Regions from separate parts of the Neobacillus sp. genome, predicted to be linked through region 2. Evidence: predicted binding sites of a transcription regulator. Region 2 holds the regulator's gene; each other region holds the start of a gene.
What was found. The regulator LexA, encoded in region 2, represses DNA repair genes until DNA is damaged. The targets are predictions, from matches to a motif close to CGAACATATGTTCG.
Positions count from the first base shown of each region.

Region 1: the regulator LexA is predicted to act here: its motif matches at 2,287-2,300, upstream of RTR43_RS25280 (YhjD family protein).
Region 3: the regulator LexA is predicted to act here: its motif matches at 2,170-2,183, upstream of RTR43_RS25415 (YolD-like family protein).

Region 1 covers NZ_DALZYO010000083.1:348-4,630, forward strand. Annotated here, with positions in the region: gene lepB (signal peptidase I) at 1-326, opposite strand, end outside; gene RTR43_RS25265 (TVP38/TMEM64 family protein) at 316-981, opposite strand; gene RTR43_RS25270 (LCP family protein) at 1,019-1,960, opposite strand; gene RTR43_RS25275 (hypothetical protein) at 1,986-2,147, opposite strand; gene RTR43_RS25280 (YhjD family protein) at 2,329-2,694, shown strand; gene RTR43_RS25285 (competence protein ComK) at 2,714-3,286, opposite strand; gene RTR43_RS25290 (IDEAL domain-containing protein) at 3,480-3,716, shown strand; gene RTR43_RS25295 (M48 family metallopeptidase) at 3,807-4,283, opposite strand, start outside.
Region 2 covers NZ_DALZYO010000023.1:68,421-72,703, forward strand. Annotated here, with positions in the region: gene glnA (type I glutamate--ammonia ligase) at 1-788, shown strand, start outside; gene RTR43_RS15140 (DUF4257 domain-containing protein) at 900-1,184, opposite strand; gene lexA (transcriptional repressor LexA) at 1,377-2,000, opposite strand; gene yneA (cell division suppressor protein YneA) at 2,159-2,485, shown strand; gene RTR43_RS15155 (YneB family resolvase-like protein) at 2,500-3,147, shown strand; gene RTR43_RS15160 (DUF896 domain-containing protein) at 3,229-3,459, shown strand; gene tkt (transketolase) at 3,638-4,283, shown strand, end outside.
Region 3 covers NZ_DALZYO010000086.1:700-4,982, forward strand. Annotated here, with positions in the region: gene RTR43_RS25400 (hypothetical protein) at 1-117, shown strand, start outside; gene RTR43_RS25405 (YolC/YozM family protein) at 142-480, opposite strand; partial or broken gene RTR43_RS25410 (DinB/UmuC family translesion DNA polymerase) at 658-1,784, opposite strand; gene RTR43_RS25415 (YolD-like family protein) at 1,777-2,109, opposite strand; gene RTR43_RS25420 (hypothetical protein) at 2,586-3,224, opposite strand; gene RTR43_RS25425 (hypothetical protein) at 3,405-3,593, opposite strand; gene RTR43_RS25430 (hypothetical protein) at 3,901-4,283, shown strand, end outside.

The sequences.
Region 1 (4,283 bases), on a different contig from region 2:
AACGGCTCCTCATACTTATGTCCGTTAATATACAACTCATCATTTCGATATTCAATTTTATCACCTGGCAATCCAATAATACGTTTGACAAAATCCTCTTTCTGATTGGCATGAAACACAATGACATCAAATCGATTCAACTCCCCAACTTGAAACCCTAGCTTATTGACAACCAGCTTATTTCCATCCTGCAGTGTCGGCATCATTGATTCGCCTTCTACTACATAGTTGGAAAAGAAAAATGTACGAATAAAAGCAAAAATAATAATTCCAATTGCGAATGCCTTAACCCATTCCATGCCTTCCTTTTTCCATTCAATTTTCATAGAACCTCCTCCTCTTCTCCTTTTCTTTGTTTCTATCTATTTCTCCATTATGGTCATTTTCCGTTCCCTTATTCATTCTTCCTTCAATTCTTTTGCCAACATACCAAAGAAGAAAAATAATAATTAATACCAGGACCGTCCGGTAGGGCTTAGTAACCAATGAACGAATATCATAACCAATAAAGCTCATCGTAAAAATCATCACCATTTTTCCAATACAAACGGCCAACATATATTGGGCCATTCTTATTTTCGAGAGACCGGCAACGATGTTTACGACAGCTGATGGTGTAAATGGAAAACAAAGCAGTAAAAAAAGTGGGCCAAATCCATGGCGTTCCACCCAGTCCATTAGCTTACGGACCTTCGGGTGTTTGGACAAAAAAGCAAATATCCTTCTTTGTCCATATTTTCTGATTAGGATAAAAACTAATAATGCTCCTATACACGCTCCTAGCCATGAATATAAAAATCCAAGCCAAAGTCCAAAGGCATTTGCATTGGCCATTACAAATAAAAACAGTGGGAGAAACGGAAAAAATGCTTCAATGACAGGTAGCAATATTCCGGGTATTGGACCTAGGGCTCGATATTCCTGTATCAGATTCATAATATTTTCAAGCGTAAACCAAGCTTTTATTGATTCAATGTCCATCCCATTTCTCCTTTATTTTTTATTTGGTTTAAATTTACTATTGTGTAATAAATTGGTGAAGTGCCTGTTTATTTTTTTCGACATCAATATCCAAAACGGCTCCTTCCCCTTTTATTCGTGGTTCAGTAAAACTATTTTCAACTGGGATTCTTAGAGTGGCCATCGTGCCCTTTTTATTGGAAAAGAAGTCCTTACCAATAAATAACATATCCGAAGTAGCCATGTTTGTATTTACGTATGGACTGAGGACACCAATTAATTTTGGGAGTTTGGTAATCGTTTGGAAGCCACTTAATTGGTCTTTAATCGCCTTGATTGCCTTTTGCTGACGTTCCACCCTTCCAAAATCTCCAATAGCATCATGACGGAAGCGAACATAGCCAAGCATTTGTGTACCATTTAATTTTTGCAGACCGGGCTCTAACGTCATATAAATATTTTTCTCCATTTTTTTCTCAACATTTATTTCTACACCATCTGGGAAAGCTTCATCAATCAGCTGAACAAACCCTTGAAAATCCACAATGGCGTAATATTGCAGGTCAATATCAAAATTCTGTTTAATCGTCTGCCTCATTAATTCCGGGCCCCCGCTGGCAAAGGCAGAATTAATTTTATGCTTGCCATAACCTGGGATTTCCACGTAACTATCTCTCATAATAGAAGTAAGCTTAAAAGTCCCTTTATCTTCGTTATAATGAGCAATCATGATCGTATCTGCCCGGGCCTTTTCTTTTCCCCGTGCATCGCTTCCAAGCAATAAGATATTCGTGTCTCCATACTGATCCTTTTTCCCTTCAAATGTATAGACAACATTTGCTTGTTTATTATCCTTATTTATTTTTTTTAATGATTGGTTTACGCCTTGTTTATATTGGAAATAAGCATAACCTGCCACTGCACCAATTAATAGTAAGAATACAAGCAAAATGGACGGCCATCTTCTCTTTTTCCTATTTTGATGTTTATCTGCTCTCATTGTTTATCACCCATTCGCTATGTTTTTAAACTTCACCTATATATGACTGTTTTTTCTTTTTCAAGGTTTCTTCATTAAATTCATTTTCCCCTTTCAGATATCCTTCTATTAATGAAAACTTTCTCATATATTGGCCAATTTTTGCAATAAAGAAGACTCGACGATGGTCGAGCCGTTGTCGGTTCATGAGACATAGTCACACTTATGCATTCAGAATTTATGAAAATAACTTCTGATTAGCCCCAGAAAGCCCGCCAATTGTCGACGAGCTTTTGTAAAAGAAAAGTTCTATTGCTTTTATCGGTTCTTTTTAGTAAAATTATATAGGAACATTTGTTCGAAAACTATAGAAAGGTGCGGATGACAGGATGACCAGAATTCCTGAGGATGATCGTGACATCATGGAGAAGGCTTTATATTTACCGATGCTTCTAATCATCTTAAACCGAGATTTGTCTGTTGTGGAAAATAGCCCATTTAAATTAAAAAGGCCTTATTTAGATTTAATTGAGGAAACGATGAAGGACGTGCAAGGGGAACTCTCTGAGGTAAAACAGTATATGAAAAAGAATAACCTTCAAGTCATTGAAACAAAACGGGACGATGCCTTTACGATGTATATGTTTATTTATAAAGGGTATGAAGAAAACCATAATTACTTTAATCCGAGAATTCGCAACAAGGTTCAAGAATTAATGGAGACTTATTTATTAAAAAAACATCTATCCCGTTAACGTTTGAAATCATTAGTACTTATTTATCTTTCACATAAAAATCACTATCGTATTTATGAGAGCTTTCTGAGGTATGTGATAACTTAGTCCTGTTCAAAAAGTAAAATAACTTCCTCTCATTTTTTTCTATTCTTTGCAATATCTTTGTTTTTAATAAAGAGGTCTTTAACATTTGATGCTCAATCGTAGAGTATGGCACTTGAAAGTGGTGGGATTGTTTATTTTGGAAAGTGATTGATGTCTGGTGTGGCCCAATGCGGATATAATTCTCAACATGTTCGTGTGAAATCCAAATACACTCCTTACTATTCGGTGAAATGGTAGGAAAAAAGAAGAGATGGTTGGTTGATTCAATCATAATTGGTACCTTTCGTTTATTGCCAATTATTTTTCGTGAGCCCCTCTTTCTGCTTTCATAGTTTGCCCCAAAATAATCGCAGCTATTTTTGATAATCTCCAATGGTTTTACTGGAGACAAAAATTCATCTTCGACTTCATAAATCAGGGAATAGGTTTTACTTCCGTATTCCACTGGTTGAATAAACATTGTGCATGAATTTACTTCATAATCCTCAATTTGCTTTTGCTTCAATACATTCAACTCCTTTTAATATTTTCCACCATATCTTACCACTACTGGTCTGTAATTCCATTATATTTCTAAATTGTTGCTAATTTATTCACAAAATTCATGTCAATAAAATATTTTTCAGAAAATTATAATTATTAATTGATATTAATCAAAAAAATCCATATAATAATAAAAAGCATCAGAGGTGATTTTCATGAATGAAAAATCATACACGGAATTAATGAAGCTTGGTGCCATGAAACGCAATCGAATGAAAGAGAACTTCGTCCAAGATTTATACATCGAAATGCTCTTATCTGAGGTCCAGCTAACAGTTGAAAAGGATAAATTACTGCGTAAAATTGACTTGGCCATCGATCATCGAGACAAAGGTTCATTTCTCCGTTTATCTGAACAGCTTAAAGAAATTAATAAACGATTTGGCACTTAAAAACCTACTTCCACTGAACCGTCTTTCGAGACGGTCTTTCTTTTGATAAAAAAGGGCTAAAGACAAGAAAATTGTCATTAGCCTTATTTTTTATTCCTTGTTTTGATGTTTAATTTCGTATTCTTCCAGCTTGGAAATGCGATCAAGCATGGAAGGATGAGTATACCGGAAAATTTTAACTAATAATGGTGGATTCACCTGACTAAGTCCTGACCTGGTTAATTCCTGAAAAGATGTAATCGCTGCTTCGGGATTTTTGGTCATTTCAATCGCATATCTGTCAGCTCGTGTTTCCTCATAACGAGACGCGAGATTTGTTAATGGACTTGACGCAAATAACAGCATAGACAAAACTATAAAAAATAACGGAAGTGAACGAATATCACTTACATCTGCAATTCTCAGTTCCTTCCCCCACCGGACTACCACCCAATTCATTAGTCTATAGGTCAAATACAGCCCAAGCAATGAAAGAAGTAGATAACCGCCAATTCCAAAATAAATATGTTTCTCGACATAATGGCACATTTCATGGGCCATTATAAATAAAATTTGGTTATCTGAAAG
Region 2 (4,283 bases):
TCGAAGCATCACACCATGAGGTAGCACCAGGACAGCACGAAATTGACTTTAAATATGCAGATGCTTTAACTGCTTGTGACCAAATTCAAACATTCAAGTTAGTAGTAAAAACGATTGCTCGTAAACACGGTTTGCACGCAACGTTCATGCCAAAACCATTATTCGGTGTAAATGGTTCGGGAATGCATATGAACCTTTCTTTATTTAAAAATGGTGAAAATACTTTCTACGAACCAACGGGTGACCTTCAGATGAGTGATACAGCCCGTCAGTTTATTGCAGGAATCCTAAAACATGCACCAAGCTTTACAGCAGTAACCAATCCAACTGTAAATTCTTATAAACGTTTGGTTCCTGGCTATGAGGCTCCATGTTATGTCGCATGGTCTGCTCAAAACCGTTCACCATTAATCCGTATTCCAGCTTCCCGTGGATTAAGTACACGTGTTGAAGTGAGAAGTGTGGACCCAGCAGCTAACCCATATCTTGCAATGGCCGTACTTTTAAAAGCAGGTTTAGAGGGAATTAAAACTAAATTAACACCTCCTGCACCAGTTGATCGTAATATATATGTAATGAGCAAAGAAGAAAGAATTGAGGAAGGAATCATAGATCTTCCAGCAACACTAGCTCAGGCATTAGAACAATTAAAAGCGGATGAAGTGATTGTTTCCGGACTTGGAGAACACATTTTCGAGCATTTTGTGGAAGCGAAAGAAATTGAATGGGATATGTTTAGAACAGTCGTTCACCAATGGGAACGCGACCAATATATGAGCATGTATTAAAAACGAATTAACCCTTGGTACCGGAATGGTGCTTCGGGTTAATTCCATTTTTATAGCTGGATAAAAAATACCGAGTGGAGTTAATCCCCACTTGGTATTTTTCTTGCCTTCTTATTTCTCATTGTCTGAATTTAATAGTTTAAATCGATTAAGGACGGCATCACCACCAATTCCTGCAATGATTGAAAAAATAATAATCTCTACAAATGAATTTGGAGCTGTGTATAGAACAAGTAGAAGTGAAGCAACTGCACCTAGAAGCAATTCTTCTAGAAAACCAAGGTAAATGAATTTTTTTGTTTTTCGAGGCATAATAATTTTCCCGTACTTGCGAACATGTCCAATGATTCCAACCGACCCACCAATCACTAAAGAGAAAATAATGTCCTTTAACACTGTTTCCCACACTCCTTAAGCCTATAATTTTTGGACCTAAGGTAAATCATGGTGTAGTTCTATTATATGAAAGATTTACAATATCAGCATGGGTAAATATATTGAATTTTCAATATATTCAACAGAGAAATGGTATTTTCAAAGATTTTTCCCAATAAAAAAAGAGCTGGCGGATGCCTGCTCTTATTGGTTTTAATGGATATGTCGATAAACCCCAATGACTTTTCCTAGTATCGAAACATTCCTTAGAATAATAGGATCCATAGTAGAATTCTCAGGTTGCAGGCGAATGTAGTCCTTTTCCTTAAAAAATCGCTTACATGTAGCTTCGTCTTCTTCGGTCATTGCCACAACAATATCGCCGTTATTAGCGGTTTGTTGCTGTTTAACAATAACATAATCGCCGTCAAGGATCCCCGCCTCTATCATACTTTCACCCATGATTTCTAGCATAAATACCTGCTCATCTGCTGGCGCTAGACTTTCTGGTAGCGGGAAGTACTCTTCAACATTTTCGATTGCTGTAATTGGCAAACCTGCTGTAACTTTCCCAACTACGGGAACATTGACTACTTTGTTTCTAGGAATATGCGCTGCTACATCGACTTCTAAGATTTCGATTGCTCTTGGTTTCGTAGGGTCCCGTCTAATAAGGCCTTTACTTTCCAGCCTTGCTAAATGACCGTGAACAGTAGAACTAGATGCTAATCCAACTGCTTCGCCAATTTCCCTTACAGAAGGCGGATATCCCTTACTCCTAACTTCGTCTTTAATGAAGTCCAGGATATCCTGCTGTCGCTTTGATATTTTTACCATGATAAAATGCACCTCGCCTGGTTAATGTTGTCTCTATTATAGCATGTTCGCATATTATATACAAACATAAGTTCGAAAAGGTTGTTGACAACAAACAAATGTTCGTTTTATAATAAAATTAAATAAAGAGAACGTACATTCCTAAAAGAGGTGTCATTATGAAAAATTTATGGAGCAAATATTCGTATGCTATTACTCTAATCCTTTTAAGCTGTTCCTTAGCTTTCATTTTATCGGTTCAAAAACAATCCATTGATCAAAATAAATACTTAAAGGTAAAGATTTCTGAAGGAGACTCACTTTGGGGAATTTCGAATCAATATTCCGATCTGCACTCACTTACGAATGAGGAATTCGTTAGCTGGGTAAAAAATCACAATAAAAATGTTAGTGATCAAATTTTTCCAGGTGAAGAAATCATCATTCCAGTCAATAAAAAATCTTCATCTTCAACCACAGAATTAGCTAGTGCCATTGGCGATTAGGAAGGGAATTTTATATGAAAGCAATCATATACTGCCGTGTAAGTACAAATAAGGAAACACAAGAGTCTTCATTAAAACGCCAGGAAGAGGAATTAGTCCAGCTCGCGAATCAGCAACAATTTGAAATAGATTTAATTATAAAAGAAAAGGCAAGTGGCTATGATTTTGAAAGAGAAGGTATACTACAAGTATTAGAACGAATAAAAGATAAAAAGGTACAAGCGTTGTTAATCCAGGATGAAACACGTCTTGGTAGAGGGAACACCAAAATAGCTCTTTTACATTGCATAATGAAAGAAGGTACGAAACTTTATAGCATTTCTCATAATGGCGAATTGCAACTTTCAGAATCGGATTCTATGGTTTTGAAAATCGTTAGTATGGTGGAGGAGTATCAGCGAAAACTTCATAATGTTAAAATCAAGCGAGGAATGAAACGTGCAGTTCAACAAGGTTATCATCCTGAAAAAAATCTAAAAAATCTAGGTGAAGCATCTGGCAGGGACAAAATAAATGTCCCAGTTGAAGAAATTGTAAGGTTAAGAAAAAATGGATTGACCTTTGCGGAAATTGCCGCAATTCTAAGAGGTTTTAAATATAATATTTCTAAAGCAACCGTACATAGAAGGTATCAAGAATATATGGAATCACAAGATGAATAGACCTTTTGCCTTGTCAAAAGGCTTTTTTTTTAGTAAAATCATTTCTCTGTACTGATTCTTTACCGAAAGGAAGGTTCTTGAATGCTATCGAAGGAAAAAATGGCTAGAATCAATGAGCTTGCAAGAAAAGCAAAAGCAACCGGATTAACGGAAACAGAAGCGAGAGAGCAATCTCAATTAAGAAGTGAGTATTTGGCAACTTTTCGTTCTCAAATGCTTGATACATTAACAAATACAAAGTTCATTGATCCAGAAGGTAATGACGTAACACCGGAAAAAATAAAAGCCCGGAAAAAAAATACACTTCATTAATCAAATAGGAATACAATTTGTATTCCTTTTTTTACATATACCAGCCAGTTATGTGTCAAAATAAAAAACAAAGTGACTTTTGTTCCTTATTTTAGTGCTATTTGTTGAATTATCAACAGTAGCAATATAATATTAATGTTGTATTTAGTATTCACGTAACAAAGAAAGGATGTATTTCATGTTTAATACTATTGATGATTTATCCGTTACTTCTATCCGTACGCTTTCTATTGATGCAATCGAGAAAGCAAACTCAGGACATCCTGGGATGCCTATGGGTGCTGCACCCATGACTTATACATTGTGGACCCGTTTCATGAACCAGAACCCAAAGAACCCTCATTGGTTTAACCGTGATCGTTTTGTATTATCAGCAGGTCATGGTTCTGCGTTGTTATACAGCATGCTTCATTTATCTGGTTATAATCTTTCAATGGATGATTTAAAACAATTCCGCCAATGGGGAAGTAAAACACCTGGACACCCTGAGTATGGTCACACAGAAGGCGTAGAAGCAACAACAGGTCCGCTTGGCCAGGGAATTGCAATGGCAGTTGGAATGGCAATGGCAGAACGCCATGTCGCAAGTGTTTATAATAAAGATAATTATGAACTTGTGAACCATTTTACATACAGCGTTTGTGGCGATGGTGACTTAATGGAAGGTGTATCTGCGGAGGCTGCTTCGCTTGCAGGACATTTAAAATTAGGACGTTTAGTTGTTCTATACGATTCCAATGATATTTCTCTTGATGGCGACTTAAATATGTCTTTCTCTGAGAGTGTTAAGGGCCGTTTCCAAGCATACGGATGGCAATATCTCC
Region 3 (4,283 bases), on a different contig from region 2:
GAATTTCATATGAATTGGAATTTAAAAAAAGGCAAAAGCTATCGTTTTAAATTCACAAATGAAGCAGGCTTTGATAAGGTGATTACAATAAAAAAAGCTACTCTGTGGTACAACTAACTTTAAATGAAAAAAGCAGACCCGTTAAGGTCTGCTTTTTTCTTGCAAATACTTTTGATGTTCTTTTTTCAATTTATTAATATCGTCTTTGAATATTACAACGTCATATTTTTTCTTTGATTTCTCAGACAGGTTATCGTTTAAATATTCACGAAGCTTTGTATCACTTTTGCTTTGATCCATTCCTATTGTAATTACCGGATCAGTTTGTCCAATTTCAAAACTAAATAAACCAAATTCATCCCACGCGCTCTCCAATACTTCAGCCGTTGTTTTTTCTTCCGTTTCAGTAGCATATGAAGCTGTATTAAACATTAACAAAAAAGAAGCTAAGACCAAGAATCCAATGAATCTTTTTTTCATTACCCCGCCCCCTTTTTTAGAAATATCTTCCTAACAAGTATATCATGTCTAGCATTTGAAATCCCATAGAAGTTTTAAATAAACTAAAGAGATACCTCGTATTTAAAAAAGAAGGCAACCGCTAGGCTGCCAAACCAAAGCGATGAAATGCTACGGAGACTTTCAGTTAAAAGGCGATTACGCCTGATGGCCGCCCACAAGCTTAGCTCGCTTTAGAGCAGTTCCAGCTGTGGTATAAGAAATAGCTCTTAAAATCGCATCTGAGCCGTATTTTTCCCTAATGGAATCCATAACATGGCCAAGCTGACGTTGTTTTTCTTCTCCTTCTTCAAAAAGGGACATCTGAAATTGGTTATCGTCAACGACGTTGCCTAGTGTAACTGACAAGCTCCTTACCGTTTGGCCTTGGTAAAACTTCTTAAACAGCACAAGGCTTGTTTTATAAATTTTCATAGTGTTATTAGTTGGTTGATCTATTGTTAAAGACCGATTAAAGCCACCGCCGCCTATGCTGTGACTATAACCTATTCCTAAATGAATGGTACGGCCAGCTTTTTTCGCCTTTCTAGCCCGCCTAGCAACTTCCTCACACATTTCCAATAGGACTGATTTAATTTCCGCTTCTTGGTGGTAGTCCCTTAACAATATCTGGCTTTTCCCAAAAGAGATTTGTTCTTGTCTCACCGGCGTTCCCATATCACTAAGATCTATCCCATGAGCATGATAATAGATCTGGCTTCCCATGATGCCGAAACGTTTCTCTAAAAGCTTTAGAGGATAGTTTGCAAGCTGACCTACAGTAGAAATCCCCATTCGATTCAGATTCCTTTCCATACGCTTTCCTATGCCCCACATTTCCGATAATGGGCGAACTGGCCATAATCATTTTGTAATCTTTTCGCTAAATCCATCGGTGTCCCCCATAGCCTCTTCAGATGATCGCATCGAATTATACTCTCATCAATACTATAGGTAAGGATATCTTCAGGTGCAGCAAATTGATAAAACAAATGAGTTATATGAGTTGACAGTTTAATAAACAGCCGCATCTGAGGATTTACTATGTGAATTTCAGGGTGATCAGGAATTTCATAAAGGCGAGAACCGGTTTTAATACCAAATCGTTTTTTTAAAGACGGTGACGCAGCTAAAACAACACTTCCTGATCGTTCCGTATCCCCAACCACCGCAAGATAGCATTTCATGGGATCAAGGCCAAGCATAACTGCAGATGCACTGGCATAAAAGCTGCGCATATCTACGGTTAAAAAAGTACGTTTAGGGAGACTATCATAGTCAATCATAAAACTTTTCTCCATCTGCAAACTCCACATTGATTAAATTATCCACTGAAACAGCCTTAATAAGCCCGTCATTCGTTTTTATTAATATCTGCCTGTCAATGTGCTTAAAGGTACTCACAAAACCTGTGAGAGATGAAATAAAGCCATTCTCGAAATAAGAGATATTTAAAAGATGTTTGCCTTGTTCTGCCCTCAGTATTGTAAAAGCCATTTCCTCAATTTGTTGTTCATCATTTTTGGGGCGCTTCATTTTTTCCATTTCAAGATTAAGCTGCTTTAACATTTCATTGTGTTCCGGTAACATCATAGAAGTTGACCATTTCATTAAACCCCGATCCTTTATCACTTGATCCACACCTTCTCATATTTTTGATTCTATATTACCAGAACATACGTTCCTTTAGTACAAGAAAGTTTTTCCTGAATGCTGCCGCATCACTACTCTCTAAAAACTGCCCGCGCGTTCCTTCAGCTGCAGTTCTTCGCTGCCGATGCAGAATCGCCCAGGGATGCGGACGCCGTTCGCCCCCGTTGCCCTGGACCCGGCGGGTCTTCCGGAAACAGACGTGCTCCTTCAGCTGCTGTTCTTCGCCGCCGGTGCTGCAATAGCCGGGATGCAGGCGCCGATCGCCTGCTTTGCCCTGGCCCCGACGGGTCTTCCGGAAACAGACGCACTCCTTCAGTTGTAGTTCTTCGCCCAGATGCTGCCATCGCACAGGGATGCGGGCCCCGATCGCCCGCGTTCCCCTGGTTACACTTTCTTCACAAAAAAAGCACCTGAAAACTTCAGGTACTTTTACTTTAATTAATATTATTCTTTTTTGCTTCTTTCTCTTTTCTCATTAGAATAAACTCATCATCTAATCGAGCCATTTCCCATTTGTAAAAATATTTCCTTCCGGTTATACCAAATAGAGTTTTGGAATTAAATACTCTATAAATACAGTCCTCCGCTATATTCTTTGGAATTAAGGCCATACGAATTACATGTTTATCATGTTTAGCAGTAAGGTACTTATCCAAATACTTACCCTTTCGATCTTCCTTATTTAACTCTTCAATAGCATGTAAATCATTTATGTCGTACTTCCGATCAAATGATATTTGATGGCTATATTTTTTTCTGGTGTTATCAAGCATGTCATCCAAAACTTTAGCATCAAAGGAATATCTCCCTATAAGCTCTCTTTCTATTAATTTATACTGCCGTAAAAACTCCCTTATCCCAATTAAATTTCCCATATGGGTGACTAAAGTCAAACAGGCAATCATACTGACGATAAAACTTAATGCAAACAGGATTCCTGCAGACAAATTTATTCCAATCATATTCAATCCAATTCCTGAAAGTATTGGATATAAAGCTATAAATAAAACCCGCCATACAACTGAAAAAAGAATACTATTCTTAATTTTTTTAATATGTTTTAGATTCTCCATGTCTACCTCTCTTTCCTATCTCTATATATTATTTATCGGTTGATTCCGCTATACCTTCAGCATTTCTCCAAAAGTTGGATTTAACTTTAATTCTATACCAGAGAAAACATTTTTCAAAGTTTAGAAATTAATTCATCAGATAAACCTGCCTCTGAAATAAATTCACGGATAGTCGGAAAACTAAAGTTTTCCTTGATTAAAACGCAGGCATCGAGCCTGCTTAGAGGCTGCTGAAGCAGCCTCTAAAACCTTAAAAGCAGCAGAAAGGCTCCCGTAAAGCCCGGTCGCATTTCCGCAAAACGTATGCCGGCAGCCGCCGGCATGATTAAAATCCTTTTTTAGACGCCTTTTTTGTTTTTGTCCAGCCAAACGCCCCCACCTTGGACAGCTGAAGCTGTCCGGGGGCTTTAGCATGTCACATTCAACATCGGCCATCAACGCGGCGGAAAAGGCACCACCGCGTCGCTAACCGTGTTTCATAAAAGGACGCAAGGGTCAGCTCATTTTTTTGTTAACGGCCGCTGCCGCGAGCACAAATAAATGAGCTTTAACGATCCGTAAAAGGCTGCTGAAGCACCCTTAACGGCCTCGTAAACCCTTGGCGTCCTTTTTGCTGTGAATGCAAATCGGCCTCCGCAAAAACAAAAAAGTCTTAAAAAAAGGACGGCGATCGAAAATGGAATTAACAAAAGTTATCTGGCACACGGAAGATTTAGAATTGGCTTTAGACAATAGGGGCATCAAGTCTACTCAGCAAAATATTGATATTTTGTTAAATGACCCTCATTTTGTTCAAACGTTAAAACAACAGAGTTTAGAATGCGGCAGGGAGATACTGGATGAATTGATTTTATTGTACCAAAAAAAGTTAATTAGGGATGATTCCAACACGACATCATTATGGACATACGGTACGGAAACAAAGCACTTAAAATTTCAGGCCAATGATGTTTGGTTAGAGGATATAGTTGTTACGCTTGGTTTTTCCGATTTATCAGAGTTTGCAACCGACTATTCTTATCACGATTCAAAAAAGGTTTTTACACTGGCACAGAAGGA